2 regions of the Paenibacillus sp. OAS669 genome follow, and region 1 is predicted to be linked to the other one. Evidence: a T-box and tRNA genes for the amino acid it is inferred to sense, from the RefSeq annotation. Region 1 holds a T-box; the other holds one or more tRNA genes.

Region 1 (16,113 bases):
GTGTCGACGATACTAATGGCATAGGGGTTTGACCTCCAATTAAATAATAACGACCTGAGTCAGGTTGCGCGGCTCATCCGGATTCACATTGCGTTTCAAGGCTGTGTAATAGCCCAAATACTGAAGTGTCGGCAAATACAGGACGCTGCGCGCATCATCCGACAGGGTTTCTCCGCCGATTTCAACTACCGCATCGGCAAACGCCGTATCCTCACCCTGCTTCGCCGTAAGCAGAAGGACGAATGCACCGTATGCCTGCATTTCTTGAGCTACCTTGAGCTCGTAAGAGCGAGCTTTTTCCGAAACCATCACGCATACCAGAGTTCCCGGCTCGACAACGGATTTTGGACCATGGCGGAACTCCAGCGTTCCGTATGCTTCCGTCCATACGTAGGACATTTCCTTAATTTTCAGGCAGGCTTCCAAAGCGATACCGTAGCTGGTTCCCATGCCGAGATAGATGAATTTATTGAAAGAGTTCTCCTTCAGCAGCGTTTGAACGAAGGAATCTGCTTTGGGGACCAGAGCCGCATCGAGTGCGATCACCTGCTCCATTTCGCGGACCAAATTCTCCTGGCCGGATGCTTTGGCAATAGCGGCCTGCATCATAAATGTCATGCTCATGAAGGATTTCGTCATAACCGTGCTTGTTTCTTTCCCTAGCAGGGATATGAGACATTCGGCAAGCTGCGCCATTTTGCTGTTCTCATAGCATGTAATGCCGGCCACCGTAATGTAAGAAAGGTCTTTGACCGAATCCAGGGCAAGAATAACTTCTGTCGATTCGCCAGAGCGGGAAACGCCGATAACCAAATAATTGCGGTGTGCGGGAGCTGTTTGCTCACGGAATAAGAACAATTCGGAAGACGGATAAGCCGTCGAACTTTTGCCAAGCCAGGAACGGCAGGTAGAAGCCATTGATAAAGCTTGGTAGTAGGAAGAACCGGAACCTATAAAAATAATTTCGTCAAACTGTGGGTTCAGCAAATACTTATCGATCCAGTCCTGCTGCTTGCCAAGTTGATCCCATGCTGCTTGTAATGCTTCCGCTTGAGCGCTTATTTCCGGATACGTATATTGACCGAAAGTCGTCATTTTATTACCCCTCTCATCTTAATAATGAAATTTTAAATCATATTTTTGATTTTTTCAATCATTTTATTAAAATTATCTTCATCAGCATAAGAACACCCGGTTTCAGTGCGGGTCGGGTTCTATCGCGGCAAGCAGAAGACATTGGCTAAATTCAGTCCGCTCATGCATAATAAAAAGAACACCAGACCCTTACCAGGAGGCATCTATCTTTTGAGACATCTTCTTCCGTGGCTGCTGGCGCGAGCCTTGCTAATCTGTTTACTATGCGCCGGAGGGTTCGGCTTGGTCGCCGCACTCATCAGCGATCACAGAATCGCGCAATTTGACCAGACGGTCATATCCTACGTTCAGGGGCTGGAATCTCCTGCTTTGACACCGGTCATGCTATCCTTCAGCTTCATTGGAGCAGGAGCCCCGGCAACCGTTCTTACCGTCCTTATCTCCATTTATTTATACGTCGTACTAGGACACCGCAGGGAGCTGGTCTTTTTCCTTACGCTGCTGCTGAGCTCCTGGGTGCTGAACGAGCTGCTGAAGCTGCTCTTTCACCGGGCTCGACCGATAATCCACCGCATAGCGGAAGCAACCGGCTACAGCTTTCCGAGCGGCCATTCCATGGCTGCCTTTACGCTGTACGGCGCGTTGTCCTTCCTCCTATGGAGACATATCCCTACCCCGTGGGGCAGATTCCTGCTGGTACTCGGGAGCGCCGTCATGATCGTTATGATCGGGGTTAGCCGGATTTATTTGGGCGTACATTATCCAAGCGATGTTATCGGCGGTTATTTGGCCAGCGGGTCGCTGCTTGCCTTAAGTATATGGCTGTTTCAACGGATTCAAGAGCGCTCATCAAGACGCTCCATAGATTAAACCACGTTAAAGAGCCTTTCAAAAATTAGCCTGCAAGGAGGTACACATATGGCTTTCGGTATAACAAGAGATGAACTGAACGATTGGAAGAGACGCGTGGCTGAAGGCCAAATTGCATTTTTGACCCATTATTGGTATGAACCCCGCTTTCCGGAAATCAAGACCGTGACCAAGGTAGGCTGCTCCGATTTGGCGGAATTGAGAAGCTGGTGCATCAAAAACGGATTGAACCCGGATTATATTCATCATCGTGACGAGTATCCTCATTATGATCTTATCGGCAGCAAGCAAAAAGACATCTTAATTCAGGAGCAGCTCTCGGAGCATATCCGCCGATTCGGTATTTAAGTCGTTTTGATCACCTGCGATTTTCATCATTCTGTATGATAAAAAAGACAACTCCCGATGCAGCTGCTCATGCAACTGAAAAGAGAGTTGTCTTCTTTATTTTCCCTTAGTCTCTGCTATCGTCAACGAACAAATACCGGAGACCCGTTTTTTCAGAGATGATTTATTTAAGCAGGATATCGACATGGCCATCAGTACGGCCTATCACAAGGGTATCCGCCATTTGAACAAAAAGACCATTCTCAACAACTCCGGGAATCATATTCAATGTATGATTCAGCTTGTTGGCGTCCTGTATGCTCTCAAAGTGGCAATCCGCTATATAGTTCCCGTTATCCGTAATCAACGGGGTATTATTTGCCATTCGCAAAGCAGGCTTGCAGCCCAAAGAATTAATCTGCTTACAAGTCATTTCCCAGCCGAACGGCACAATTTCAACCGGTAGCGGGAATCGGCCTAAATTCGTCACGAATTTGGTTTCGTCCATCACAATAACGAGCCGCTTGGAGACGGAGGCGACCATTTTCTCACGTAATAAGGCGCCTCCGCCGCCTTTTATCAGCTCAAAATTCGGATTCGCTTCATCAGCGCCGTCAACGGTCAAATCTATTTGATCGACAGAAGACAGATCTGCTATAGGAATCCCTAACTCAATGGCCAGCTTTTCAGTGCTTTTAGAGGTGGGTACCCCTTTAATATCCAGCCCGTGCTTCACCAGCTCGCCTAGCTTTAGAATAGACCAGTACACGGTCGAACCGGTACCAAGCCCTACAAGCATTCCATCTGTGACATATTCAACGGCTTTTTCGCCCGCAAGCTGTTTGGCGTTCATAGGAATCCTCCAAATAATTAGGTTCTATTTTCACTATACTACGGAGAACCGGGGCTTGAAAAATAAAACCGTTTCATCCTTCGTTTTAAACGGAGCTTTCTTAGTATGATTTTCTTCTAACCGGAAAATGAATCTACGTTCTAACGGACTGCCAAAAAAAGCGGAGCCCTTTTCCTGCTAATGCAGATAAGGACCCCGCTCTATTATTATTGATAATCTTTTGCCTTCTTCACCAGCTCGTCATAGGCGGCCTCCGGCGTTGTCTTACCGAACATAACCTTCTCGCCGATATCCTTGAAATCCTTGGCCGTATAGTTGCTCCAGCCCTTGGCGCCTGGATTGAACGGCTGCGCGTCCGGCGATACGCTCTTGATGAGCTCGATCTGCAGCTTGTCTGCGGCCGTCAGCTTAGGGGTCAAATAGTCCAAAATCTTTTTGGATACGGGCACTCCCCTCGTCGTAGTCAATATATCCGCCGCTTCTTTATCGTTAATAAACCAATCGATGAATTTCTTGGACTCTTCCACATACTTGGAATCCGCGCTAATGGACCAGAACATGGAAGGCTTCAGCCAGCCGCTGGACTGAGTCCCTTTAGGCTGTGTCACCAGCGTATAAGTGTCCGGCTTCACGCCGTCATAGCCCGGGAATAACGCGGCAAAGCTGCGCTTCATCAGGACCGTGTCGTTGTTCATCAAATCCAGCTTCGCATCGGACTCCTTGTCCGTGCTTGCGATTTCAGCCGGCGGAACCACGCCTTCTTTTCTCAGCTCCGTATATTTATTGACATAGGACAAATAGGTTTCCTTGTCTATGTTAAATTTGCCGTCCGCTGTAATCGGATATCCTTTGCCTTGGCTGATCTGGTAAGCCGAATACATCGTATAGTCCGAGGTATAATCCATCAGCACATACTTGTCTTTATCAAGCTTCGCTTTGGCATCCTTTCCGAATTGAAAATATTGCTCCCATGTCCACCCGTTGGCAGGCGGCTTGATGCCCAGCTTATCAACCGTATTTTTGTTGAACACCATTCCCGTTGCGTTGTTTCCTAATGGAATCGCATACAATTTGTCTTTATATTTGCCGGAGTCTAGCAGCGATTTGTCTACATCCCCGGTTTCAATTCCTTTCGAAAGATCCGCAAGCTGATTTCTTCCTGCATATTCGGCAAGCCAGGCCGGGTCCATTTGAATAATGTCAGGGGCGTTCTTCGCAGCAGCCTGAGTCGCCAATTTATCCGCATAGCCGTCAAATCCGGAAAACTCCGGCTCGAACGTGATATTGGGATGCTTTTTCGTGTAGGCGTCGAGCGCCTTTAATGTTGCGTCATGTCTAGCCTGCGAGCCCCACCAAACTATGCGCAGCTTGATCGGCTTGCTGTCCGTTCCCGCAGGAGCCGCTCCTGTACTGCCGCCCGGTTTGCTGTCCGTTGCCGCACCGCACCCCGAGACACCTACCGCAATTAGTGCCGCTAATGACATCAAACCCCAGGATTGCATCTGCTTTTTCATATACCATGTCCCCTTCCCGTCTTCAGCAGGTTATATCTCACAAGTATCATTATATAAACGACAGGAAGCCAGAAAAATGAGAGTAATGAACACATTTCTATCACTTTTCATCACAATGGCTTTTTTCCGACCTCGCTCGGATTCATGCCATAATATTTTTTGAAGATGGAACTGAAATAAGGGACGTTTTTGTAGCCGACCTTCTCGGAAATCTCGTATATCATCAGCTTTCCTTCTATCAGAAGCGCCCTGGCCTTCTCCATTCTTACCCGGATCACATAGTTGGTGAACGTTTCCCCGGTGGCCTTTTTAAAAATTTGATTCAAATAGTTGCGGGATAAATACAGCTGCTTGGACAAGTCCTCCAGATTGATGTCTTCGGCATAGCGGCTGTGAGCATAATGAATCATAAAGTCGACGGCATCCTTATGGCGGGAGTTCTCCGTCCAGCCCCGGCTCGATACGATAATCCGGATTTTGCCCTTCAGCCATTGCTCCAGCTCATCGGCCGTTCCGATTCCCGCTATTTCCTCGGTTACCGGGCTTGCCTCAAACAATTCGTCCAGCACGATGCCCGTGTTGTATAGGGAATACGCGAATATCGTCCACAGCTCCTTGCACAAATACTGCACATAAGCGGGCGTCAGTCCCTGCATGTCCTTCAGCTGGCGGACATAGCCTTCAATAATCCGGTCCGTCGTTTCTTCCTTGGAGTAGACGATGGCCTCCGCCAGCTCCTGATAAAACTTCACCGGCCGGATACCAATCTCCCTGCCGCCGGAATAGCTATCCATGGGCTGCTTCGCAGAGATCGTCTGCCTGAGAAGGTCCAGAAATGCCTCTTCGGTAGAATTCGCCATTTCCTTCCAGCTGTGTTTCAATCCCCCAAAGCCTATCCTTACTTCCAGCTTGAGGTATTCCCTGATGCACTGCCTGATTCTTTCTCCGATGCTGCGCAGCTTAAGAAGCGCTTCTTCCGCCGCGGTCTCCGGCATCACATGACATACAATAGCGGCATGATGGCTGTGCAGCTCGACGAATTCGGCTTCCGGCCATTCCTCGGCGAGCAGCTCCCTAATAATGTTCGCTACCGCAAAGCGGAACAAGCTCCAGTCGGTCAGTGAGACATTGGATATCCTTAGGGTGCTCATCAGCTCGATTCCTATGACAACATGGTTACGGTGAGTCCAATAGGCTTTATCCGACAGCCTCAGGCTCTCATCGGCCAGCTCGCGGTCGAACGTGCCTGTTACGACAGACTTGAGCCATTCCTTCTGCACAAACGGCTCGTACAGCCTCAATCTCCGCCTGATTTCCTCCTGCTCCAGCTTCTTCCATTCCTTGGCTTCCAGCTCCTTAATGACCCTCTCCATCACCGTACGAAGCTCTGCGACCGTGATCGGCTTGGATAGATAGTCGGTAACCTGCAAGCGCAAGGCTTGACGGGCATATTGGAAATCGGAATAGCCGCTCAATATAAGAATTTCTCCGGCGAATTGCTCGTTCCGCAGCTGCTCGATCATCTCCAGGCCGTTCATGACGGGCATATAAATATCCGTGATGACAATATCGGGTTTGGCTGCTCTGATGGCGGCCAAGCCTTCTTCACCGTCCATCGCCTCCCCGACCCATTCCGCATCCAGCTGCTCCCATGGGATCGCTTTACGCATCCCTTCGAGCACTTGAAAATCATCATCCACAATGAGAACCTTCCACATCGTATCTCTCCACCTCTTCCTGCCGATTCATCGTTATAGGCAGTATTATGGTTACCCTCGTCCCTTCCTGCTCTCTGTTTTCAAGCTTGACCCCGTACGGGGCTCCCCAAAAGGCGTCTATTCGGTCCTTAACGTTCCTTATTCCGTAGCCGCCTGTTTTTCTTTTCTTCCGGGTATTCCAATCGTCCCTCAGGCCGGCGCCGTTATCCTCTATCCGAAATTCTACATGCTGATCCCTGAGCAAGCCATATATGGCAATATGGCCGGATCGCCTTCCGTGAAAGCCGTGAATAATGGCGTTCTCAATAAATGGCTGCAGCGTCATACGGGGAATAAGAAGTGACTTAACCTCCTCATCTACATGGATGGTATAAGATAACCGTTCTCCCCAGCGTACCTTCTGAATTTGCAAATAACAATCGGCATGCAGCAGCTCATCCGTCACGGGAATCATCGTTTCCCCGTTGGACAGTCCGATGCGGAACATCTTGCCCATCAGGGATAAAATCTCGCTTATTTTCTCCTGGCCGGATTCGATGGCGAGCCAGTTCAGCTGATCCAGTGTATTGTATAAGAAGTGCGGATTGATCATGGCCTGCAGCGCATGAATCTCCGCCTCCCGCTGCCGTTTATGCTGCTCCTTCAACGATTCCAGCAGCTCCTCGATCCGCTCCATTTGCCTTCGGTAGCCGTTAAACATATTGCCGAATTCATTGGTATAATCCGTCGGCAAATTCGATATGGACGTGCTCGCAGGCACACCTCCCATAACGGCAAGCAGGTGACGGATCGGCTTCGTGAACTGCCGGGATAAAAATAAAGTAAAGAACGAGGCGATAAAAATAGCCGATAACCCTACCGTAATCAAAACATACGCCAGCCGGACGCTTCCCGTCACGATGCTGCTCCAAGGCGTCGTCTCAACAAGCATCCAATCGGAACGGGTCTTGTTCCAGACGAGCAGCACATCCTCCCTTCCTTCCGCCGCCGGAAGGCGGACACTGCCGGATTTGTTCCTCTCCGCCCGGATCGAAGCGAGCTCCGATTCGCTTAATACCGGATTACCGATGGACGATATCGTCTTGCCTCCCGCGTCCAGCAGGATCCGGCTTCGCCCCTCGGTCTCGCCGCGCACGAGCTGCTCAATGGCCGAGGCCTTGATATTAAGCACAAGCAGTCCGTAATATTTGCCGGAGTTGTTGTACACCTTGCGGGCAAAGCCGATAAAATGCTGAGGTCCCGTATTCGTCTGTATCATATGATCGGCGATCCAGGTGAAGTCATTCTTTTGGATTTCCGGGTACCAGCTTTCTTCCTTGATGCCGCGAAGATCAAGAAACCGGACAGGCGCTTGAGAGTCGGTCAGCTCCGGCGTATCCGTATACAAATATATTGACTGCACCATGGTCGTACTATACGTAATATTGGCAAGCATATTGAGCAGGTCCTTCTTGCGCCGGAGCCTCTCGAAGGAATCCTTCTCCAGAGGATCGAAGCCTATCGTATCGATATTACGGGACGCGGCCAGGGACATTTGTTCAATGGACCTCAGCTGGATATCGAGCTGCTTATTCAGCTCTCCCAGCAAATCCTGCTGATAGAACGACGTATTCTCTGCGAGCTCCCGTGAGGTGAAGCTGTAGCTGATCCAGGTGAAAATAAGCAGCAGCGCGGTAATAAAAACAGCAAAGCTGCTAAAAAACAGACGGTCTATTCGCACTTTCTTAAACAGATTCAGAACGGTCAACTCCCTCATGCGGCATCTGTTTTATTCTATTTAGCTCTTTCGGCCAGCCTGATAGAAAACGCTATCATAAAGGAAGCAAAAAAGCTGCCACCATGTGCAGCTTAATTCAATGTATGAAGCTGGGTAGACCTATTTTACCCTTTCACTGCACCGGACGCAATGCCCTCTACAAAGTGCTTTTGGGCCATGAAAAAAAGAACGACCGAAGGAAGGATGGACACGAGAGACATCGCGAGCAGCTGTCCCCAAGGCAGTGCGGACTGGCTGTCGACAAACAGCTTCAGGGCCAGACCTACCGTGTATTTATCCAACGAATTGATGTAAAGCAGCTGACCGAAGAAATCGTCCCAATTCCATAAAAAGCAGTAAATCATTACTGTGACGAGAGCGGGCTTGGTCAGCGGCATCACGATGCGCCAATAAATGCCGAACCAGCTGCAGCCGTCCATTTTGGCCGATTCGTCAAGCTCCTTGGGCAATGCGCGGATAAACTGGACCAGCAGGAAAATAAAGAACGGTCCGCCAATCCCCCCTGCTAATGCATGCGGGACATAAAACGGCAAGTACGAATTGACCCATCCCCATGTATTAAACATAATGTACTGGGGAACCAGCGTTACCTGGGTGGGGAGCATCAGCGTGACAAGCAGGATGCTGAACCAGAAGTTTTTTAACGGAAAATCCAGCCTGGCGAAGCCAAAAGCAACCAAGCTGCACGATAGAACGGAGGTAACGAGCACTCCGATAATCAGTTCAAAGGTATTCACATAAAATTGCGTAAACGTGAATTTTGGAATCGCCGTCCAGCCTTCCGTAAAGTTGCTCCACAGCCATTCCTTCGGAAACAGCGAAGGCGAGCTCATTTCCGCATTGGATTTAAAGGCAGCCCCTACCCACCATAGAATGGGGTACACCATGATCAGACTGAATATTACTAGTAGGACATGTGATTGAAGAGAACGACGCAATGTGCTGTTCATTATTTTTTCCCCGCTTCCGTCTCATAAAATACCCAGTATCGGGATGAGGCAAAAATGATGGCTGTAGCTAAGCCGATAATAACAAGCAGGATCCAAGCCAGAGCCGAGGCATACCCCATGTCATATCGCGAAAAGGCACGGTCATATAGGTAAAGTGCATACATATAGGTCGAGTTCACAGGACCGCCTTTCGTAATAATAAAAGCCTGAGTGAACATCTGAAACGATCCGATCGTCTGCAGCACCAGATTAAACAGCAAAACCGGTGACAGCATAGGCAGCGTAATGCGGAAAAACTGCCTTATCTTGGAGGCCCCGTCTACCGCGGACGCTTCATATAATTCTGTCGGGACCTGCTTCAAGCCGGCAAGGAAGATGACCATCGACGAACCGAACTGCCATACAACGAGCAGAATTAACGTACCCAATGCCGTACCCGGCGTGCTGATCCAGCTGATTCCTTTGATTCCGAACACGCTTAACAGCTTATTGATGAAGCCGTCGATGCCCCAAATATTTTTCCATAAGACCGCTACGGCTATGCTGCTTCCAATGAGCGACGGCAAATAAATCAACGTGCGGTATATCGAAATCCCTTTAATCTTCTTGTTAAGCAGTATGGCGACCATAAGCGCCGTAAACAGCTTGACCGGTACGGACAGGACAACGAATAGGAGCGTCACCTTAAGCGATTGGCGAAACGTATCGTCATCGGCAAATATACGTTCGTAGTTTCTCGTCCCTACCCATTCCGGGACATCCAGCAGCGTGAATTTGGTGAAAGAGTAATAGACGGATTGCGCCATCGGCCACAGCGTGAGGAGCAGGAAGCCTAGCAACCAAGGAGAAATGAATAAATATCCGGCTATCGGGGATTCCCACCGGCCCTTGGTCTTGAAGGGTTTACGTCTGTGCGGAAGTTGCCGGCCAGGAGAATGTGTTGTTTGAGTATTCATAGCAGCTCACCCCTTATACATAAAATAACTCCATTTCATACCTCCAAGTATAAAAGAGCTATCCGGCTGCGAAAATGAGAGGAATGAACACTTCTTTTACAAAATCGAACAATATCATTCAGCTTGCTTAAAGCAAACAAAAAAGCTGCCGGTATCTCCCAGCAGCCCTTTATCATCAATAATATACGCCCAGGATTCGAGCGATATACGCTTCTACAGTCTTCGTTTACCAACGATGAATTTTTTGTTTCCTTTTTTCTTTACTACCGGCACATGCTTATAGCTGCGAACCATGCCGCCTTTGCACAATGGGCAGGGTGGATGCTCTTCGGTCACGAACTCTTTGCGAATCCAGGCTTTGCACGCCGCGTCTTTACATTTCCAAATTTCAACCTGCTGTAATTCCGTTTCCTGAGTTTGTTCTTCTGTAGTAGTTGTTGTCGTTGGCATTTTGAATCCTTTTCTCCCTGTAATCATTCGATTTATAGCTTATTTATTATTATACAGATAAGGAAGTTTATCAACCCCATACGGGAAATTTAAATGCGATCATTTTGTGTCTGTAGTCCTATCCACAGCGTCTTATTCCGAAACTCTTCCTCTTGTCCCAGTTCTCTTCCAAACCATTCCGGAGGCTGGAACGAATAAGCCGCGCTCTCGTCGGCAAATTCCACCTCTACCACAAGCAGATCGATCTGCTTATACTCATCGATTTCGTACCTATGTCCCTGATGCTCGACGGTAGTGCGGACCTTTTCCAACGGAACGAGCTGCGTATTGCCCAGAAGCTGACGGTATATCTCCTCGGATATAGGATATTCGATCTCTTGGCGTACCATGCCATGCCCTGATTTGAACGTATGAGTGAATGTCGACGTTCCGTCGTGATCAACCAGCTGCCTTACCCGTATCTCTTCTTTATCCGAAAAAGCCAAATACGTCTGGTAAATATGTTGGGTGGATATCAGCTTCAACTCCTTGTTCTGCAAAATGGCTTCAGGAAAAGACTCCAATAAATATTTCTTTTCAATTTCAGTTCCCATGAATCCTACTCCTCTTTTCCTGATTCCGATTGGGACAAGACCGAACCGCGTTCCTCACCCTGCCGGGCGTTCCTAAAACACTTTCTTCCTTCGGCCGGGATCTTCTATTCCTATCCGCAGGCTTCGAATGGTCTTGCCCCCATCGGGATCTTCATTATAGTGCACAATAAGATAAAATCTTCCCCATACAAAATATGGGGGATTGCTGCGGCTTTGCTTAAAGGAAAACGCCTTGGCCTGCTGCTCCAGCTTATCGGCGGAATCACCTGCCCGAATTCCAAGGATGGAGTAATGCGGATTGTCGGTTTCCATCGTCGTGACCTTGTCCCTGTACCGGTCCCCATCCGGGAATTCAACCCTGATCTGCTTATCGGCATACTGCAAGGCATAGCCGCCGAAGCCTTGCTCCAAGGATGCCGTACTTCCCATCCGCTTCTCCACGTCCGCCCTGGACATAAGCAGCTGAAGGCCGTCCGCATCGATTTGCTTATTGATCTTCTCTAAATCGGAAGGTCTTAGCACGAGATACACTGTCAATGCGACAGCAAGGCACACCGCCAATCCCCCTATCAAGAACACTAATGGAGCCCGGCTTCCCTTACTCATTTCCATCCTCATTAGCAAAAAAACGGAAACGCCTGCGTACTCTGTCCTCGCCCATAACCTGCATAATATCATACAGATCGGGTGTTTGAGTCCGATGGGTCATCGCCAGCCTTAAAACCATCGCAACATCCCCAACATGGCCTTTAAAGCATTCCGGCTGCTTCTTGTATGTTTTCGCATCCTGGGCAAAGCCGTACTGCTCCGCCACCCGCTTCATTTTGCCGAACCAAGCTTCCCTCTCATCCCCAGGATTATACAAGGCCAGATCGGTATAGCGAATTATGCGGTCGAAGGCGCCAGGAGATTTCAAACGGATAACGAACGGCCGGCCTTTGGCCAGCTCCTCCTTGACTTGTTCCGGCGTGAAGCTGCGGTGAACCGCCCATTTGCCGTAATACCCGGTCATTTCGTTACGGGACTGCTGAGTGCTCCGAATGTCCTGCAGGACATCTTCATCGCAGAAGCAAGGATAGGCAAGATCCCTTTCGACAAGGTCCTTTATAAACACCTGATACAACTCAGCCCGGGCGCTCTGTCGATACGGTCCGTACTCTCCCATTTCTTCACCGGAGGCCGTAACTCCTTCATCATAGCGAATTCCGAAATAGTCTAAGGCTTCCATGATTCGTTCGAGACTTCCTTCGACCTCGCGCTTCTTGTCTGTATCTTCTATCCGAAGGTAAAAAACACCTCCGCTCTGGTGCGCCAGCCTCTCGGAGATAAAGGTAGCGTACAAGCCGCCTATCGTCAAGAAGCCGGTAGGGCTCGGCGCGAATCTTGTGACCATAGCCTCCGGCTGCAGCTTCCTTCGGTCATACCGGTCAATAATATCTTGAGGCTTGAGATGCACATGGGGGAATAATAGAGCAGATAGCTGTGATTGCTGCATGCTTCATCTTCCTTTCCTAGATCTTCTGATAGACGCCAAAAATAGCCTTTCATCCACTAAGGACGAAAGGCCAAGCTTCCGTGGTACCACCTATATTGGTTGCAAAGCAACCCGCTTACCAGCGCTCTCAGACAGCCGGGCGCTTCTTCTGTAACGGGAAGACCCGCCGGACTTACTCCACGTCTTTCAGTCCGATCCTCCAAGGCTTCTTTCGTCAGCATCGAATACCCAATTTCCACCGGCATGGGCTCTCTGACATTCGAGCGGCTCACTACTCTTCCTCTTCATCGTTGTTTCAATATTCTGAAAATATTAATTCAAAATACCATACTCCTTTGACATCGTCAACTCTATGGACTCCTATCTTTTCAAATTTATTCCCATAAACTTTTTATACAGTATGGGATATACCTATAAATAATTTATATTTGACATTTTTCCATTAATATGTTATGATTAATTTTTATGTTGATTTTATACCCCTTTTGCCGTATGATACAAAATGATTACGGAAACAGGAGGGATCATCATGCAGGAAAGCACTATGCTCTACATGTTACCATTGTCCGCCGAAGTTATGGGAACAACGGACTGGGTCTATCCCACACTCTTGAGAGATGGAGATTCGGCCATGCTGGTGGATACTGGCTACCCCCGGCAGATGAAGGCGTTACAGGAAGCTTTGGCTCAAGCCGGTATCACTCCCGATAAGCTGACGGCTATCCTCATTACCCACCAGGATTTGGATCATATCGGCAATTTGCCGGAATTGGTACAAGCATCAGGCCCATCCGTCGAGGTTATAGCTCACGAGCTTGAGAAGCCTTACATTCAAGGCGACCGCAGACTCATCAAAATAACGGATGAAGCCATCGCCCGAATCGACAGCCTGCCAAAGGAAGTGCCGTTGGAATGGCGGCAGGGCTTGAAGGCTATATTAGTAAATCCCCCCAAAGCTAACGTGGGCCGTACGGTTGTGGACGGGGAAAAGCTGCCTTATGGCGGCGGCATTATTGTCATTGGTACACCGGGTCACACCCCGGGTCATATCAGCCTCTATCATGAGCCAACCCGGACATTGATTGCCGGTGACGCCCTGGTGGTGGCAGAAGGCGAGCTATACGGCCCTTCACCCGAACAGACCCACGATATGGAACAAGCCATTCAGTCCTTAGGCAAGCTCAAGGATTACGACATTGAAACCGTAATTTGCTATCATGGCGGGAGATATATGGGAGACGCGAATCGGCGTATCGCCGAGCTGGCAAGCTCTCTATTGACTGCTCTCCCTGACCAACCGTAACCGAGAAAGCCTGACGCTTGCGTTCCTCCCGCCCCCTTATGTTATAATGCGCAGATATCGGTATTGTTGGAGGGCACAAGTATGAAAATATATATTGTTATTGCTATGCGTGAAGAACAAATGGATAATGTCTTCGTCGGAACGGACGAAGAACAGGCTTTAGCTTTGACGACGGCGGATTTCGACGACTGCGACGCCCTGTTCCTGGAGGTATGGGAGGACGGCGGCAAAATTGACGATTACCGGCTGCAATAAGCCTGGTTCTACTTGTGAGAAAGAGCCCTGCTGGGCTCTTTCTCATTTTTATATAAATGGTGTCTCACCCCGAAGCACTTGAATCCGCTTCGAAGTTCAATCCCCGCGTGCAGCATTCCTTTTACATTCTGCTCGGAGTCGGCAATCCGAGCACCTGAAGCGCATCGCCCAGTGTCTCCTTATACCGTGCAACCAGCCACAGACGGAAATTTCTTACCCCATCCCCCGCTTTAAGGATGGCGCAGGCCGAATAAAAGTGATTAAACAGCGTCGCAAGCTCATGCGCATAGCTGCATATCGTATTCGGGGTCAGCTCCCGGCTCGCCAAGTAGAGCGTTTCCTCCCAACGGGAGAGATGCCGGATCAAAGCATGCTCCTGCCTCTCCAGCTCAGGAAATGCTTCTGGCACCGGAAAAGCTATCGCCGGATCATGTCCAGCCTTGCTCAACAGGCTGACGGCACGGGCGTAGGAGTACAGCAAATAGACGCCGGTATTGCCGGATATTTCGGTAGCCTGCTGCAAATCGAAGACGACCTCCGTCTGCAGGTTGAACCGCAGCAGATAATATCGGATAGCGGCTGCAGCAATCGCCCTGCTGGACAAGCCCTCCGGTTCCGATCGTTTCTTCTCGATGACTCCCTCCATCAAATCCAGCAAATCGCTGATTTTAATCCCGATACCTTGACGTCCTGACATCGCATAGGACGATTTGCCGTCCGAAACGTCGATGTTCAGCTCGGCGGCAGCATTCGGGCTTAGCGAGACGACGCCGTAGCTGACATGGCGCAATCGGGCGGCTTGCTCCACGAAGCCCAATGCTTCAAGCGCCTGCTTCACCATCGCCTGCGGGTACTCCTGCCGATGGTCAATCACGTTAACAACCATCGAAGCTTGGCCAAAAGGCTTGGACGTCCCGCTGCTTCCGGTTGTCCACAGCTTCTCTCCGAACGGCTGGTAAACGAAACTTTGGTCCAACAGGCCAAACTTCCATAGATGATACGCGATATCCTTGGCCGTATAGGTCAGGATGCCATTGGAACGAACAAGCACCTTATCTGCATGGTGCTCCGGTTCATCCTCCTCCATCTCCTTCGGCTGCTTCAGCACCCAGCACCCTGCCAGCTTGCCTTCCGTTTCCTTGCAGAACAACGGCGTCTGCTTCAGCAGCTCGAATGCCGATGACCAGAAGCCTTCCTTGACGATGCTGCTTTCCCACACCAGCAGATCGTATTCGATGCCGAACTGCTTCATTTCCTCCACATGCTCTCGGACAATCCGCTCAGCAACCAACAGGCCTATCCAGGCAAGATACGAATCCCCCTGCTCCAAAGCATGCAGCACCCGAGTACGCTCTTCCATCAAATGGGGATGCTTCTCAAATTCCTTATGGATTTGGGAATAAACATCCCAGCAGAAGTCTCCGAAACGGGCATGCGTTCCGCGCATCTCCGTGTGCTGAAGCCCTACGACGGTATCCGCCAGCTGATTGCCGAGGTCGTCGATATAATTGTGGACCTCGACCTCATATCCCGCTCTATGGAGCAGCTTGACCAGCGCATCCCCGATGCAGGAATTTCTTAAATGTCCGATATGCGCCGATTTGTTCGGATTGATGGACGTATGCTCAATAACGACTTTGCCCCCGCCGCCTTCCGGCAAGTTGAAGCTCTTCCCGGCCCATGCCTGCCAATCCAGGAACAGATTGATGAAGCCGGGAGGAACCGCCTCCATTTTACGAATCAGATGCCCCATAGAGCTGTCCTGCTCCAGCTTCTTCACCAGCAGACCGGCGATCTCCATCGGCGATTTGCGGAGCGCCTTGGCAAGCTGCATCGCAATGTTCGTCGAATAGTCGCCATGCTCCAGCTGGGCGGGCTGCTCGAGTGTAACCTTTATCGAATCCTTCCAGACTTCTCCCAGCTCGGAGAACAATCCCTGTAACGCTCTTGTCAAATG
Region 2 (16,113 bases), on a different contig from region 1:
GCCTGCAGGATCCATTGGCCGAGCTGGTCAAAATCGAGCCCAAGGCGATCGGTGTCGGTCAATACCAGCATGATGTGACGCAAAAAAGATTGGACGAGAGCTTGACGTTCGTCGTTGAATCCGCCGTTAACCATGTCGGAGTGGATGTAAATACGGCCTCGCCTTCTTTGCTCTCTTATGTATCGGGGATCAACAGCACGTTAGCCAAAAATATCGTGAAGTACCGCGAGGATAACGGCAAGTTCGTGAGCCGCTCACAGCTGCAAAAGGTACCGCGCTTGGGAGCGAAGGCCTTTGAGCAGTGCGCCGGTTTCCTTCGTATCAGCGACGGGAAGAATCCGCTGGATAACACGCCGATTCATCCGGAGTCTTACGAGGTCGTGGACAAGCTGTTCGCTGAGCTGAAGCTGAAGCTGTCCCAGCTGGGCTCCCAGGAGCTCAAGGACATGCTCCAGCAGGTGGAGCCTGCGGAGCTGGCTGTTAAGCTGGGGGTCGGCGTGCCTACGCTGCGCGACATTTTGGACAGCCTCCAGCGCCCGGGACGCGACCCGCGGGACGAGCTGCCAGCCCCGATCTTTCGTACGGACGTACTGCAGATCGAGGATTTGGCGCCGGGCATGGAGCTTCAAGGCACGGTGCGCAACGTTATTGACTTCGGTGCTTTTGTCGATATCGGCATCAAAAATGACGGTCTCGTCCATATTTCCCAATTGAGCGACTCTTATGTGAAGCATCCGATGGATGTGGTGTCTGTCGGGGACACGGTAACCGTATGGGTGTTGAGCGTGGATTTGAAAAAGGGCCGTGTCAGCTTGACCATGAAAAAGCCTTAATGGTAATGTGAAGCCTCCATCGGTAGGGGAGAGCGTGCCCGAGGACAAAGCCAGTTTCTACGGTTTCGTCTCGGTGTCTTCTTTCCAGGGCTTTATAATGCCCAGCAAAAAGGTGAGATTTCCTCTACGATCAATTTGAAGGGAATACGCTAAACCGGATAGGCCTTAAAGCCAGCAGAAGCTTTTATGGGCTGCATAAAAATAGAGCATAGCCGGAGATGCAACTCCTTGCTATGCTCTATTTATTGATAAACACTCGCTTTATTAAAGTTGTGAAGATGAGGATTCCTCCGAATCGCTCCTTCGCGTTCGGTAGAAAAACCAGCAATCGTTCAACAACCGGATTTGTCTTAAATTCTTGTTATAGTATGCCCGCATTAATTGATTGCAAAGCCATTGCGGCATATGAATCAGCCCCTTCCCGCCCTTCCGTTATGCGCCTTCGTTCTTATGGTATAGCATATGGCTGGGTGGGCTGATAGGTGCAGGTCCTAATCGGCGAGTTCTTCTTCGTCCTCGTACCACTGTTCCAGCTGAGCCTGCAGTGCGCGAATTTCGGTCAGCAAGGAAATCAGCGGGTAGGCTTGTTCATTGATGGAGGAGAAGGCTTTCTCCAGCTGGTTAATGTAGTCCAGACCGTGATGTAGCTTGTATTCCGGATTCACGATATCCAAGCCGTCGCATTCGGCAATAACCTTAGGAAGGGAAGGCACATTGGATGCGGTCAGCTTTTCTAATTCTTTATGGAGACGTAAATTTAATGCCGTTAATTGGTACATGTGGGAAGCGGGCAGCTCGACAAATTCGATGGCTGTACCCAGCTGCAGAACGGCGTATTTCATTTTGGACATGAATAAGGACTCCTCTCGTGCTTTTGCTGCTCTAACTATCCGATGGATAAACTATCTACTTGACAGTGTAGCCTATGATGCGGTTACAATTCAAGTGAGAATAGCGAAAGAAACGTGGGTGGACAAGTGTGAATGACCAGCAGCTGCAGGAGTGGGTGGAGCAAATTTCTTTGGAATCGTTCGGCCGTCCGTTTCTGCATCAAGCGCGATTCAACCGCAGGCTGACTTCGACGGGAGGCCGCTATTTTATAAAGTCCCATGATATTGAGATCAGCTCGCATCAGCTGGAGCAATTCGGGAAGGAAGACGTCGAGAAGATCATCAAGCATGAACTATGCCATTATCATCTGCATTTGCTGAACAGGGGATACCAGCACCGGGATGCGGACTTTAAGGCGCTGCTGAAGCAGGTAGGCGGAACCCGGTTCTGCAGATCCCTGCCCACAGCCAAACGGCGTGAGCCGTACCGGTACAAGCTGGTTTGCACGGCTTGCAAGATGGAGTATTTGCGCAAAAGAAAGCTGGATCCGCGCAAATATGCATGTGGAAAATGCAGGGGGAAATTGAAATTGCATACGCTTGACTTCAAATAAAATTCATGATAAATTTAAAAATGTATTCCCTGATAGCTCAGTTGGTAGAGCACTCGACTGTTAATCGAGTTGTCACAGGTTCGAGTCCTGTTCGGGGAGCCATAGCTTTGGAGAGATACCCAAGTGGCTATAAGGGGACCCTCTGCTAAGGGGTTAGACTGCGTGAGCGGTGCGAGGGTTCGAATCCCTCTCTCTCCGTAAAAGAAAGAACCGTCCGTTTGGACGGTTCTTTCTTTTTTCTGACCATGTACATGACCAGCCCCTGCCGGGTAGGGAAGGTTGCAAAAGCATCCTTTCCTGCAATCCATTCCCCAATGGAGTAGAACTGCGCATGACCGCAAACCCATAGCTCCAAAACCCACCCTGTAGGCCGCACGCGTATTGAAAAAAGAACGGCTATCAATCCTGAAGATCCCGCTTATATGACAAATAAACGAGTATGGCCAGAGACACCACTATGATCAGCAGCAGAATGTAGATGGATTCATGATAATTCATAATCCAGTACACGGAGGCAAAGATGGTTAGAATGCCAATCATGTTGACGACGGCTTTTATTTTTTTGAACCCCGATAACTGACGGGTATAGTACAAATTATGCGGCGGCCTCATGATGAAGGAAAAGCCGTAATGATAATAGTACAGAAGATAGGCCGTCAAAAATGCAGCAAGCTCGCCGGATACCTGGATGATGAAGGTTCCCCAGTTAGCGGACTGCTGCCCGTCATCAACGGTCACGATTCCCGATCGCAGCAAGCCGAAATAGACGAGCAGCACGATACCGTTAAAGCCGAGATACCCGATGGCAGAGACATCAATGGCATGGACAAGACTGACTTTAACCAGAAATCTCAATAGAAGGACACATAAAACAAACTGGATGGCCAGATCATAGCTTGGGATATCCAGCACCATCCGGTTCAAATAAGAAACGATCGATAATACCAGCCCGATGATTGTCAATTGGGGCCAATATTCCCAGAAGGGCCACCGGAACGTTTTGAACATGAGCGCGAGAGTGGCTATAACGTCCAGAAAACCCAGCAGGATGAAAAAAAATGTCTGCAACACTATCACCTGTTTCCTGGATGTTGAGTAATCCTGTATTCCTTAAATCCATCGTTTCCACTTAAAAACGAGCCACAAGAGCAGGCTGACCCCAATCATGACTCCCCAGACATAGGCGTAGCCCCAATCCCAGCTTAGCTCGGGGATATTTTTGAAATTCATGCCGTACACCCCCGCGATGAAGGTCAGCGGTAGAAAGATGGAGCTGACGATCGTCAGCGTCTTGATGATTTGGTTCATCCGGTCCGATTTCATATTCACTTGAAGCTCAAGCAGAGCCGTAAACGATTCCTTGAACATGTCCAGGGAATCCAGCACCCGTGAGATATGGTCGCAGATATCGACGAAATAAGCGTCGGTTTCCTGACGGGTATAAGGAAACGTCTGGTGGCTGATCGATCCCACGATGGCTCTTTCCTCCAGAGCGATACGCCGAAACAGGTGCATCGCCCGTTTTAGGTGAAACACCTCATGAGACACCTTGAGATAAGGATTCTCGAATATTTTGCGCTCCAGCTCGTCCATTTGATCTTCGATCCGATTCGTGATTTCGGTATATTCATCTACGCACAGATCGAGCAAACGGTGCAGAATATCTCCCGGATGATCAGCGAGCTCTTTCACAGCTAATAATTGCTGCCGCAGCAGTTCGAACAGTTTAAGCTGCTTTTTGCATATGGTCACGATATAATTAGCGCCTATGATAATGCCGATCTCCACAGGAGCCAATCGTTTATCGGTAATAGCGAAAAAAGTAAGAAAGATATGGTCCTTATACCGGTCCATCTTGGGCCGTTGATTCAGCTTGATGGCATCCTCCACGGCGAGAGGGTGGCAGTGGAACATCTCTACAAGTACGCGCTTGACTTCGGCGGGATCCGGCTTGGACAAATGAATCCAGACGGTCTCATGCGGGGCTAAGGGCCGGATGGCTTCCTCCGACACATGATCCGTACCCGGACAGCGTACGATCATCATTTTTACGTTCACCTCGTTGTACAAAGCATATCATACAATTCTTTTGAAGACGAAAATATTATTTTAAGAAAAGGCTTGTCAATTTCGAGACATTCAGATATAATAACTTTTGTCGTCAAAAAGGCAACCAAGAACATGCATAACGAGGCCCGTTGGTCAAGGGGTTAAGACACCTCCCTTTCACGGAGGTAACAGGGGTTCGAATCCCCTACGGGTCACCATTCTTTTCGAAGGTTATCGAATTGAATAGCATGCCTTGATTAGAGCCATTAGCTCAGTTGGTAGAGCACCTGACTTTTAATCAGGGTGTCGAAGGTTCGAGTCCTTCATGGCTCATGTTTTATCCCTCATAGTATTAACTTGCGGTTGTGGTGGAATGGCAGACACGCCATCTTGAGGGGGTGGTGGGCGTACGCTCGTGGAGGTTCGAGTCCTCTCAACCGCATTATTATCCGAACGATACAATCCCTTGGAAACAAGGGTTTTTTTTAATGTAAACAATTGATTTTCATCTCGGGGCTTCCGCAATGTACCTAATCAGCTTCGTAACCATGGCCCGACTTTGTGGGGGGGTTCTTTCCCCGCATATGAACAACCAAACCTATTTTATTTGCGGATAGGAGTGATTCATATTCGAGTTGCAAAGCGGTGGACATTTTGGGTGTGGCTGGCGCTAACCTGCTTTTGGGTCGTGCTTATATTTGTCAAATCGGCCCAAACCTATGCAGAGCAGGATATTCGCCCGCTGCTGGCCGAGTGGCTTCCCTATGAAACGTTGCTTCATTGGATTCCTCACGTGGAGTTTTATTACGACGGAGGCTTGGTCACCTGGACGAAGCCGTATGATTTTATCGAATTTTTTATCCGTAAGGGCGGTCATGTCACGGAGTTTGCGATCCTCTGCTTTTTTAGCGTGATGACCTTGCTGTCGAGGCCGTACAAGCCTTTTCCTTCTATTGGTATAGGCGCAGTCTTCTCGATTTTGTACGCAGCTTCGGATGAATGGCATCAAACCTTCGTTCCGGGGAGAACCGGCCACGCTATTGACGTGATGGTGGATTCTATCGGCGTAGTGCTGGCAGCGCTCGTAATCGGTTTGGCTCGACTTGTTTTCCGCAAACGGAAAGCAAACCGTTTCTAAAGATTAGGACTTTAGTATCCGATAATAGAAGAGGATGCTATCGTGTCCAAATCGAACGGAAAGGGGGCCGCGAACAATGGACGTAGGAAGTATAGGCTCGGCATCCATGGCACTGAGCGCAAGCGCATTAAAGCAAACCGTAGGGATTGCCGTGTTGAAAAAATCGGCCGATATGCAGACAGAGCAGGTGAATGCGCTGTTGCAGGGCTTCGCTGCGGCTCAGCATCCCTATTTGGGACAAAGTCTCGATTTAAAAGTCTGAAAGGCATAAACCAACCATAGACGCGGTCGCTCATCTTGGATTGGCTTCAACGGAAATTATCATCATGACTTGGAACGTGACGGCTCTTTGGGGCCGTCTTTTCTTTTTTTCTATGGATTAACAAAAAAGGCGGGAAAAACCGATATTAAGTAGAGAGGATTGGAGGGTATGCAATGAAAAAGAAACGAGGCTTCCGCTATACTTGCTTGTTATGGTTGACGGTGATAGGGCTTGCATTGCCCCCGATGCCGGCCAAGGCAGAGGTTCAATTCAGCGATGTCAGCGCGCAAGCAAACGGCTGGGCTATCAATTCCATTTATTTGATGGCGCAAAAGCAAGTATTGACCGGATATCCGGACGGAACATTCAAGCCGAACCAAACGATCAGCAAAGCCGAATGGACAACCATGGTATACCGTTTGTTCGACAAATACCGGCCTAATTTATATGCAACAGGATTGCAAAAGCTTGAAGGGTTTTCCGACGTATCTCCGCAGCATTGGGCGTATAAGCCGATTTCGGAGATTTACAACCAAACGTTTAACTGGGGCGTGTTCGGATTAACGAATACGGGGGAGCTAACCTTTCACCCGGATGCCCAGCTGACACGGCTCCAGCTTGCGGATATGCTGTACTCCTTCTTTGACACGAGGATGATCGATCGGCGCATGAGCCCGAATGACGTATGCTCCGTAGTATCGGAATATAAAGATATTCCGATCAAAATGTTCGAGGAGAAATCGAAGTATGACGATGCCGCCAAATCGGACGGCCGCCTGGACGCATCCGGCATGGCCTTGCTGCAGACGAACAGCGTCCTGCCCATACTCATGATGGGAACAGGAAAGAGCGACTGCACCTTCGGTACGGATGCTTTCTCCAATGCCCAGGCGAGCAGCCTGGCAAGCTTACAGGTTTCCGGCATCATGACGGCCAATGAGCTGGGGTATTTCCGTCCGATGGATAAGGTTACCCGTGCCGAGGCGGTAACGATTTTAAACCGGATATACAATTATTTAAGCAAAAACTACTGGCTGGGCGACTATTCCACGATTGAACTGGAAGGTTCCGGCTCGGGAGGCTCAACCGGAGCGGGCAGCGGCCCCAATTCCGGCATTTACAACCCTGACACGTCGGCTTTGTATCCGGACTGGGATACAGGGGGATCCATTATCGGCGGCAATAACGGGGCAAGCTGGTCGAATGATTCTATCGTCAATGTTCGCGATTACTTCGACGATAAAGGCGTGCTGCAAAAAAATCTAAAGAACGGCGAGATTGAAGCGGCTATTTTGCCTAAGGACAATCGATATTTGACCGTCGATATGAAAACGGACGATGAGGTCGATTTGTACCTCATTCTTGACGGACAAATTGCTCATCTGACGCAGAAGGAGCTGCCCAAAACGATATCGGTGGAAGGAGTCAAGCTGGTAGGCTTCCGCACAACCCAGCTGAAGCCGAATCCATTGAAAATCGCAGGTACTCCGGTCACCTTGACGGTGAAGCTGGATAAGGAGAAGCCGGAGCCTGTTAAGCCCGGCAAGAAGAAGTAAGAAGACCTCATTCCGAGGTCATCCATCCATAGCAACGAAAAAAAGGCTTCCGCCATCTGGCGGGAGCCTTTGCTGTATCATTGAAGAAGATGCTTTAATGCGCTATAGTCGATTTGTTTTTTGTCGAGATAAGAGGTTAAGCTTTTGTAATCGCGTCTCGGAGTGGCCAGAATATAGCCGCGGAGACAATGCTCCTGCGTAATCCGGTCGGCTTTGTCCTCCAGAGCGACCTCCCCGATTTTGGCGGCAATGGAATGACGGGCAATGTCCCGGAACGGGGCCGGCACAGGATCGACCAGCATATTAAGAAAGTCTTTGGCTTCGTCTGTCCATAGGTGGCGGGAGGCTTCGACATAATGGTTTTGCCAATCCAGCTTGGACTTGCCGTCCGCCTTAGGCAGCACCTTCAGAAACTTGCGGAACATAAAATAGCCGCCTATCGACATAAAGAAGAGAAGCACAAAAACCCAGAAGAAGATAAAATACATAAAACCCGAATTCATGATTATTGTCACCTCATCCTTATTATACCTTACTTTGGCGATATCCAAAAGTAGCCTTGTGGATAAGAGTCAATCCTAGTAAAATAGAGTGAGTGCGAAAAAAAGGAGATGAGGAATACGATGGTAAAAATCGGTTCTCACGTATCGTTTTCAGACAAAGGGCTGCTGAATGCCGCGGAGGAAGCTGTCTCTTACGGATCATCTACATTCATGATATACACAGGTGCGCCTCAAAATACGCGCCGTAAGCCGATAGAATCGCAATATATTGATGAAGGCAAAGCCTTGATGGACAAGCATGGCATCGGAGAGATCATCGTTCATGCCCCTTATATTATTAATCTGGGCTCTTATAAGGATGATACCTACGAGCTGGCGGTTCGTTTTTTGCAGGAGGAGATTCGCCGGACGGATTATTTGGGCGTGAAGCAAATTGTGCTTCATCCCGGAGCTTACACAGACAAGGATGCGGAATACGGGATCGCACGGATCGCTCAAGGATTGAACGAGGTGCTGGCCGGGGTTCAGGATACGAACGTGCAAATCGCCCTGGAGACGATGGCGGGCAAAGGAACGGAAATGGGCCGCAGCTTTGAAGAGCTCGCCGCCATCATTGACAAGGTAGAGAATAATGATAGATTATCTGTCTGCCTGGACACCTGCCACGTTCATGACGCAGGCTACGACATTATCAATGATCTGGACGGGGTGCTGGAGCATTTTGATAAAGTGGTCGGACTTGACCGGATCAAAGTCGTTCACTTGAACGACAGCAAAAATCCGAAAGGCGCAGGCAAAGACCGTCATGCTACTGTCGGAGCCGGCTGGATCGGGTTTGAGGCGATGAACAATGTAGTTCATCATGAGAAGCTGACTCATTTGCCGCTGATTCTGGAAACCCCATGGATCGGGAAAGAGGACAAGCTGCAGCGTCCGATGTACGAAGCGGAGATCGCTCTGCTGAGCGGTACGGTCGAGCAGCGGTTCGGCTCCAATTTCCTGGAGGATGTTGAACGGCTGGCGCATTTCTTCAACAAGCAGGACATCAATCCGCGCGATTATGTACTGAATGTATGGGAAGTGCTCAAAACGGATGCCAAAGCCAAAAAAGAGGACGGCCGCGAGCCGATGGAGCGCCTGTACGATCTGGTTGCCGAGCATCGCGTGCTGCCGGAGTTATCGGAAGAGCAAATTAACCAGCGCTTGACGGCGTGGTTTGCAGGTCAAAAGGTATTTCAGCTGTAACGGAAATATTGAAATAATGAAGGAGTAGTTTGTATCATGACACCGAATGTTTTGCCAAAAGCCCAGCGGGATGATTTGAAAAACCGCGCCAGAATGTTAGTTTCCTGCCCGGATCAGCCGGGAATCGTTGCGGCGGTATCCCGCTTTTTACATGAACAAGGTGCGAATATCGTACAATCGGACCAATATACAATGGACCCGGAAGGCGGCATGTTCTTCATCCGCATCGAGTTCGACCTGGATAATCTGGACGACCGCAGAGAGAAGCTCAAAGAGGATTTTGCAGCGGTTGCGGAGCAGTTTCAGATGCAGTGGAGCATTACCCGCGCCAGCCGCAAGAAGCGTCTAGCCGTGTTCGTATCGAAGGAGGATCACGCTTTGCTGGAGCTCTTGTGGCAGTGGCAGGCGGGAGATCTGGAAGCCGATATTGCCATGGTTATCAGTAACCATGATGACATGCGGAGCCTTGTGGAATCGTTCGATATTCCTTATCACCACATTCCGGTGACACCGACAACGAAGGCAGAGGCCGAGCGCCGGCAGCTGGAGCTTGTGGTGGGCAAGGTGGATGCGGTTGTTCTGGCCCGGTATATGCAGATCATTACGCCGAAGTTTATCGAGCATTTCCCTAACCGGATCATCAATATCCATCATTCGTTCCTTCCGGCGTTTGTGGGCGGCAAGCCTTATGCACAGGCCTATAACCGCGGCGTGAAAATTATCGGCGCTACCGCACACTATGTAACGGAAGAGCTGGACGGAGGCCCGATCATCGAGCAGGACGTGCAGCGTGTAAGCCATCGCCATAACGTAGATGACCTTAAGCGCATCGGCCGCCATATCGAGCGGATCGTTCTTGCGCGTGCCGTATCCTGGCATGTTGAAGATCGAGTGATCATTCACGGCAACAAAACCGTTGTATTTAATTAATAGAAATCGAAAGAGACTGAAGCCGTCATTCCCATGACGCTCAGTCTCTTTTCTTTCAAATGCAGCGTGTATAAATTGCGCCCCGCCTTGTGCGGATATTTTGCCTCCAAGCCGCCGCTCAAGCACCTTTATGGTCGCCGATGAGCGCCTGAATGACCGTTTTATTTTTGCCGGTTCGCTTGGCGGAGTAGAGCGAGGTGTCAGCACCCTTGAAGAGCGCTTCCTTGCCTTCGCCTGTCTTGTAATCGTGAAGCCCGATGCTTAGGGTAACCGCTTGGGAGTCGAGCTCGGGCTGCAGCGTGACGGACAGCTTATGGCGGATTTGTTCGGCAATGCGGAACGATTGCTCCATCGTTTTCTCCGTGAAGATAACCGCGAATTCCTCACCCCCATAACGCGCCACGAAATCATTCGGCGTAACGGTCTCCTTAATGATGTTGGCCACCCGCTGCAGCATAATGTCACCTACCCAATGACCGTACGTATCGTTAATTTTTTTGAAATTATCGATATCGATAATAGCCAGCTGGAGCGACAGATGATTCCGTTCGTTCTGCTCAATCAGCTTTTCCAAGTACTCGTGGAAGGTCTTATGGTTGTACAAATCGGTCAATGCATCCATCTTGGACAGCTTGTCCATAATAATCGTCTTGACCAGCAGCTCCTGCTTCGTCTCGGTCGCGTTCTTCAGATTGTTCAGCAGCTCAATGCCGCTATTCGAAATGTTCATGGCAATGATCGTGACGCCGATGTACAAAAATAAAGTACCGATAATATGGATAGGCTTCATGGAGATACGCAGCTCGGGAGTGATGGCATACATGGCGGCAAAACAAATGAGTATCAAGGAAAGGGCTATCACAATTCGCTTCTTGTTGAAGGATAGTACGGATGTTAGGATGGGAAAAATGTAGATTGCAGGTACAATGCCGATGTTAGGGTTCAAATAGATGATCGATGAGGCGAAGATGATGCCGGTAATAATCATTAAATCATCGCTTTGTAATTTGCGATACCTGTAAAGCATCTCCGACGTACCGGTCACGGCTGCTAACCGATCGCCTGGAGGACCAGCGGGCTTAAGATCGATTTCTCGTCTCCTGATGGATCCAAGTGGTGAATCAGATATTCCAGAACCACGGTGAACAGGATGGTAACCCAGTTTAAATTCAGCATCTTCCGATAGGTTTGACGCGTCTTGTCAAGCTCCAATAACAGATCCATAATTAACTTCTACCACTCCAAGTAAACAGGATTCATTCATCCACGAATACAACATATTCGCCAGTATTAAACAAATTCCTCTAGTGTCCGTCACAATTTCCGTATGAATTTTTTCTATCTAATTCAGGTTTAAGCTGGCAAACCGATACGGACAATGGTAAAATGGTGCCAGTGAGTTTCCGTGCAATTGATCATGCACACGTTAACAATGGCGTTCATTTCCGTACATTCTGCCGATTATGCCGAGCAGCGTCCGGAATTGCCGCTTTCACTAAAATAAGTAGGAGGTTTTTTTTCATGACAGTAATGAATAAAACGATCGAGCAATTGTCCATTGACACGATCCGTACACTATCCATCGATGCCATCGAGAAAGCAAAATCCGGGCATCCGGGAATGCCGATGGGCGCAGCGCCTATGGGTTATGAGCTGTTTGCGAAAGTAATGAACCATAATCCGGACAATCCGACCTGGATTAACCGCGACCGTTTCGTTCTGTCCGCCGGCCATGGCTCCATGCTGCTGTACAGCTTGCTTCATCTTAGCGGTTATGATCTGCCTATGGAAGAGCTGAAGCAGTTCCGTATGTGGGGAAGTAAAACCCCGGGTCACCCTGAAGTTGGACATACCCCAGGTGTTGACGCAACAACAGGTCCATTGGGACAAGGCTTTGGTATGGCAGTAGGTATGGCTATCGCTGAGGCACATCTGGCTTCGGTTTACAATAAAGATAAATTCAATATCATTGACCACTATACCTTTGTAATTTGCGGCGACGGAGACTTGATGGAAGGGATCTCTTCCGAATCTGCTTCGCTTGCAGGACATATGAAGCTGGGCAAATTGGTCGTATTGTATGATTCGAACGACATTTCCCTGGATGGCGAGCTGAGCCTGTCCTTCTCCGAGAGTGCCACCAAACGCTTTGAAGGCTATGGCTGGCAAGTGCTTCGCGTTGAAGACGGCAACGATCTGAACGCGATCGACAAAGCAATCCAGGAAGCTAAAAAAGACGAGCGTCCTACGCTGATCGAAGTAAAAACCGTCATCGGCTACGGCAGCCCGAACAAAGCAGGTAAAGGCGGTCACGTTGGTCCTCACGGTTCTCCGCTTGGCGTAGACGAAGTGGCTCTAACCAAGAAAGCTTACGGCTGGCCTGAGGATCAACACTTCTACGTGCCTGAAGAAGTACGCTCTCACTTTGCTGCTGTAAAGCAAAAAGGTATCGAAACGAATGCTGCATGGCAGCAAATGTTTGCTGAGTACGCTAAGGCATATCCTGAGCTTGCCAAGCAGTTCGAAACAGCCGTTAACGGCGACCTTCCTGAAGGCTGGGATAAAGACATTCCTGCTGCCGCTCCTGCGGAAAAGGGAACTCGTACCGCTTCCGGTATCGTGCTGAATGCTATCGCTAAGAACGTAAAATCTCTCGTAGGCGGCTCTGCGGACCTGGAGTCCTCTACCATGACGCATATGAAAGATCTTGGTGTGATGACACACAAAGATTACAGCGGACAAAACATCTACTTCGGCGTGCGTGAGTTCGGTATGGGCGCTGCAGTGAACGGTATGCTGCTGCATGGCGGTCTGAAAGTATTCGGCGGTACGTTCTTCGTCTTCTCCGACTACTTGCGTCCGGCTGTTCGCTTGGCAGCCATTATGGGTGTACCTGCTATTTATGTATTTACTCATGACAGTATCGGTGTCGGCGAAGACGGCCCTACTCATGAGCCAATCGAGCAATTGGCTGCTTTGCGCGTCATTCCTGGCGTTACCGTGATTCGTCCGGCAGACGGCGACGAGACGGCTGCAGCATGGCGCTATGCGGTTGAGAACAAAAAAGGCCCTGTAGCTCTCATCTTCTCCCGCCAAGCTGCTCCTAAACTGGAAGGCACTGAGCAAGCGACAGCTAGCTTGAGCCTTGGTGCGTACGTTCTGTCCGATGCGGCTAACGGCAAACCTCAAGCGCAAATTATCGCTACTGGTACGGAAGTACAGCTTGCAGTAGCTGCCCAGAAGCAATTGGCTGAAGAAGGCGTACAAGTTCGCGTTATCAGCATGCCAAGCTGGGAGCTGTTCGACAAGCAATCCCAAGAATACAAGGACTCCGTTATTTTGCCGGAAGTGAAAGCTCGTCTTGCAGTGGAGATGGGTCATTCCTTCGGCTGGGAGCGTTATGTAGGCGAGCAAGGCAGCGTTCTTGGCATCGACCGTTTCGGAGCTTCTGCACCAGGTCCTGTAGTTATTAAAGAATACGGCTTTACCGTGGAGAACGTAGTTGCCCGCGTGAAGCAGCTTTTGAAATAAAAGAATACCAGTAGACCGGGCTGATCAGCCCGGTCTTGCTTCCAAAGGAGATAAGCGAACCATGTCCCAATTCGAGAATGTGACCGTATTGAAAAATGCGAACTTTTACTTCGATGGCAAAGTAACCAGTCGTACAGTATTGTTCGCTGATGGAACGAAGAAGACGCTGGGGGTTATGCTTCCAGGGGAGTACGAATTCGGAACGGATGCCAAGGAAATCATGGAGATCCAAGCCGGCGAGCTGGAGGTTCTGCTTCCAGGAGCAAGCGAATGGCTTCATATCCAAGGCACAGGGGAGTTCACCGTTCCTGCGAATTCGAAGTTCAAGCTGCAGGTGAAAACACCGACTGACTATTGCTGCTCTTATATTGCAGAGTAGTCCAGGCAGCTGTAACTGATGATGGAATGAGAAATACCCTGCCGCCAAGCAACTCCAAGGAGGATGCATAGCAGCAGGGTATTTTTTCTCCCGGCAGGAGGTTTAATTCACTAAAGCATGATCGTAGTGAAGGACTTTCCTATTGTCGAGAAAAGCTTGCATCCTTAGGGGAGCGCCAATGGATGAAAAAAGCTTTGGTGGTTCACATCGTAACCTGACGGAGCCAAGCTCTTATTGTTGATTCAGGTGGCTGGCAATATAGGTCTCCAGCTGCAGCCTGTCAAAAGGAGCCAGTCCGGAGAGCAGGCAGCCGTAGCGGAAGGAGCCGTTATTGTCACTCTCGATGCGGATGACTCGCCCGGTTACCGGCGGCAGAACGGCCTCCTTAGGGAAGTGAATGACGACAAACATATCCTCGGCCAGCGGGAACTGGGAGATGATTTGCAGTCCGTTCTCGGACAAGTCGTACAGGATACCCGGGATCGTTTGACCGGTAAAGGCGCCTTCCTGCTCCCACTGATGAACGGATAGATGCAAAGGAATGTTCAGCTGCACCCGGCTTGATCTGCGGCGTTCCTCCACCACGGGGGAAGCCTTGCCGATCTGCTGCTGCATCCAGTCCTCGTAGACTTGAGCTACGGAACACAGATCAGCATCGCCGAGCCCTTTGCTGAGCCCCATCTGGAATATGCCTGCCGCTGCCTTGAGCATTGGAGACGGCATCTGGAAGCGGTTGGTGACCTCGTTAGCCAGCAGCAAATCCTTGAGCATCAGCTGAAGCGAGAACTGATTGCTGAAGTCGCGGTTGATGATTTTGCCGCCCTTGAGCTCTGCCTGCTTGCTGTTGCCGCTGCCTGCAAATACGATTTGCAGAAACTGCTCTGCATCCAGGCCCGCCTTGGTCACGATGGATAGGCCTTCGACCAGCCCGAGCGCGTTAATGCCGACCATCGTATTATGCGCCAGCTTGGCGTAAGAGCCGGAGCCGGTAGGACCCATGTAGACGATTTTGGAGCCCATGGCTTCAAATACGGGACACTGCCGCTCCAGAACAGCCTGCTCGCCGCCGATCATGAAGACAAGCGTACCGCTTTCCGCTGCAGGCTTGCTGCCGGTTACGGGAGCATCGAGAAAATCGACGGCTCGTCCGAGAAGCTCGCCCGCGATGCGCTTGCTGGTATCGGGAGACACCGTGCTGCAATCAATGACCGTTTGTCCGGCCGACACCCCATGGATGATTCCTTGTTCGCCAAGGACCGCTTCGAGTACGACGGCATCGTTGCTCAGCATTAATACGACGACATCCATGTCCAGAGCCGCGGCGGACGGTGTTGATGCCGTGCGTGCGCCAAGCGATACGAGCTCAGCCGCTTTTTCCGAGCTTCGGTTGTACACGACAACGTCGTAGCCCTTTTTCAATAGATTGGCCGCCATGGGCTTACCCATAGTTCCTAATCCGATAAATCCAATCCTTTTCATCGAATCACCTCTGTGTCCATTGTAGCATTTTACCAGTATCGGTGTGAATGCGTCGCTTGCTTTTCCTTTGTGAAGTACAGTATTCTAATTGAAAGAATAGAAAGCCAAATTCAAGGAGGATGAATCCGAATGAGCGCCAAGTTTTCTTTTGATTACAGTAAAGCCTTATCTTTCATTCAACAGCATGAAGTTGATTATCTCGCGGAGCCGATCAAGCTGGCCCATGAGCAATTACATAACAAAACCGGTGCAGGAAACGATTATTTGGGATGGATCGATCTTCCGGTCAATTACGATAAAGAAGAGTTCGCCCGCATTCAAAAAGCGGCTAAGCAAATTCAATCTGACTCCGACGCCCTTGTCGTTATCGGTATCGGCGGATCTTACCTAGGGGCCCGCGCAGCGATCGAGATGCTGTCCCACTCCTTCTATAACCTTTTGCCGAAGGACAAGCGTAAAACGCCTGAAGTGTATTTCGTCGGAAACAACATCAGCTCCACTTATGTCACGCATTTGCTGCAGCTGCTCGAAGGCAAGGATATTTCCGTTAACGTGATCTCCAAGTCCGGTACAACGACGGAGCCTGCGATTGCCTTCCGTATTTTCCGTGAGCTGTTGGAGAAAAAGTACGGCAAAGAAGCTGCGCGCAAGCGTATCTACGCAACGACGGACCAAGCCAAAGGGGCTCTGAAGAAGCTGGCTACCGAAGAAGGCTACGAGTCCTTCGTTATTCCGGATGACGTAGGCGGACGCTATTCCGTGCT

Evidence for each region. The T-box of region 1 lies ahead of GGC63_RS21350 (glutamate--tRNA ligase family protein). A T-box ahead of a tRNA ligase gene usually reads a tRNA of that ligase, here a tRNA-Glu.
Region 2: it encodes a tRNA-Glu, which carries the amino acid that the T-box ahead of GGC63_RS21350 (glutamate--tRNA ligase family protein) is inferred to sense. The anticodon was not compared.

The regions. Positions count from the first base shown of each region.
Region 1 covers NZ_JADBDR010000010.1:49,850-65,962, reverse strand. The annotation lists gene fba (class II fructose-1,6-bisphosphate aldolase) at 1-22, opposite strand, end outside; gene GGC63_RS21410 (SIS domain-containing protein) at 40-1,095, opposite strand; gene GGC63_RS21405 (phosphatase PAP2 family protein) at 1,306-1,965, shown strand; gene GGC63_RS21400 (hypothetical protein) at 2,014-2,313, shown strand; gene rpiA (ribose-5-phosphate isomerase RpiA) at 2,477-3,145, opposite strand; gene GGC63_RS21390 (ABC transporter substrate-binding protein) at 3,352-4,659, opposite strand; gene GGC63_RS21385 (response regulator transcription factor) at 4,770-6,377, opposite strand; gene GGC63_RS21380 (sensor histidine kinase) at 6,352-8,133, opposite strand; gene GGC63_RS21375 (carbohydrate ABC transporter permease) at 8,259-9,104, opposite strand; gene GGC63_RS21370 (carbohydrate ABC transporter permease) at 9,104-10,060, opposite strand; gene GGC63_RS21365 (cold-inducible protein YdjO-related protein) at 10,274-10,510, opposite strand; gene GGC63_RS21360 (CYTH domain-containing protein) at 10,600-11,103, opposite strand; gene GGC63_RS21355 (hypothetical protein) at 11,176-11,709, opposite strand; gene GGC63_RS21350 (glutamate--tRNA ligase family protein) at 11,702-12,598, opposite strand; T-box leader at 12,654-12,895, opposite strand; gene GGC63_RS21345 (MBL fold metallo-hydrolase) at 13,128-13,901, shown strand; gene GGC63_RS21340 (hypothetical protein) at 13,983-14,156, shown strand; gene GGC63_RS21335 (arginine--tRNA ligase) at 14,278-16,113, opposite strand, start outside.
Region 2 covers NZ_JADBDR010000013.1:96,772-112,884, reverse strand. The annotation lists gene GGC63_RS24810 (Tex family protein) at 1-833, shown strand, start outside; gene cmpA (cortex morphogenetic protein CmpA) at 1,098-1,238, opposite strand; gene GGC63_RS24800 (hydrolase/acyltransferase) at 1,325-1,684, opposite strand; gene GGC63_RS24795 (SprT family protein) at 1,813-2,277, shown strand; tRNA gene GGC63_RS24790 (tRNA-Asn) at 2,304-2,379, shown strand; tRNA gene GGC63_RS24785 (tRNA-Ser) at 2,387-2,475, shown strand; gene GGC63_RS24780 (hypothetical protein) at 2,677-3,348, opposite strand; gene corA (magnesium/cobalt transporter CorA) at 3,388-4,323, opposite strand; tRNA gene GGC63_RS24770 (tRNA-Glu) at 4,470-4,544, shown strand; tRNA gene GGC63_RS24765 (tRNA-Lys) at 4,587-4,659, shown strand; tRNA gene GGC63_RS24760 (tRNA-Leu) at 4,686-4,768, shown strand; gene GGC63_RS24755 (VanZ family protein) at 4,985-5,464, shown strand; gene GGC63_RS24750 (YjfB family protein) at 5,541-5,726, shown strand; gene GGC63_RS24745 (S-layer homology domain-containing protein) at 5,900-7,282, shown strand; gene GGC63_RS24740 (DUF2621 family protein) at 7,360-7,785, opposite strand; gene GGC63_RS24735 (deoxyribonuclease IV) at 7,906-9,030, shown strand; gene purU (formyltetrahydrofolate deformylase) at 9,067-9,960, shown strand; gene GGC63_RS35220 (GGDEF domain-containing protein) at 10,079-11,005, opposite strand; gene GGC63_RS24720 (hypothetical protein) at 11,011-11,184, opposite strand; gene tkt (transketolase) at 11,482-13,491, shown strand; gene GGC63_RS24710 (pyrimidine/purine nucleoside phosphorylase) at 13,553-13,870, shown strand; gene GGC63_RS24705 (NAD(P)-binding domain-containing protein) at 14,102-15,349, opposite strand; gene GGC63_RS24700 (glucose-6-phosphate isomerase) at 15,479-16,113, shown strand, end outside.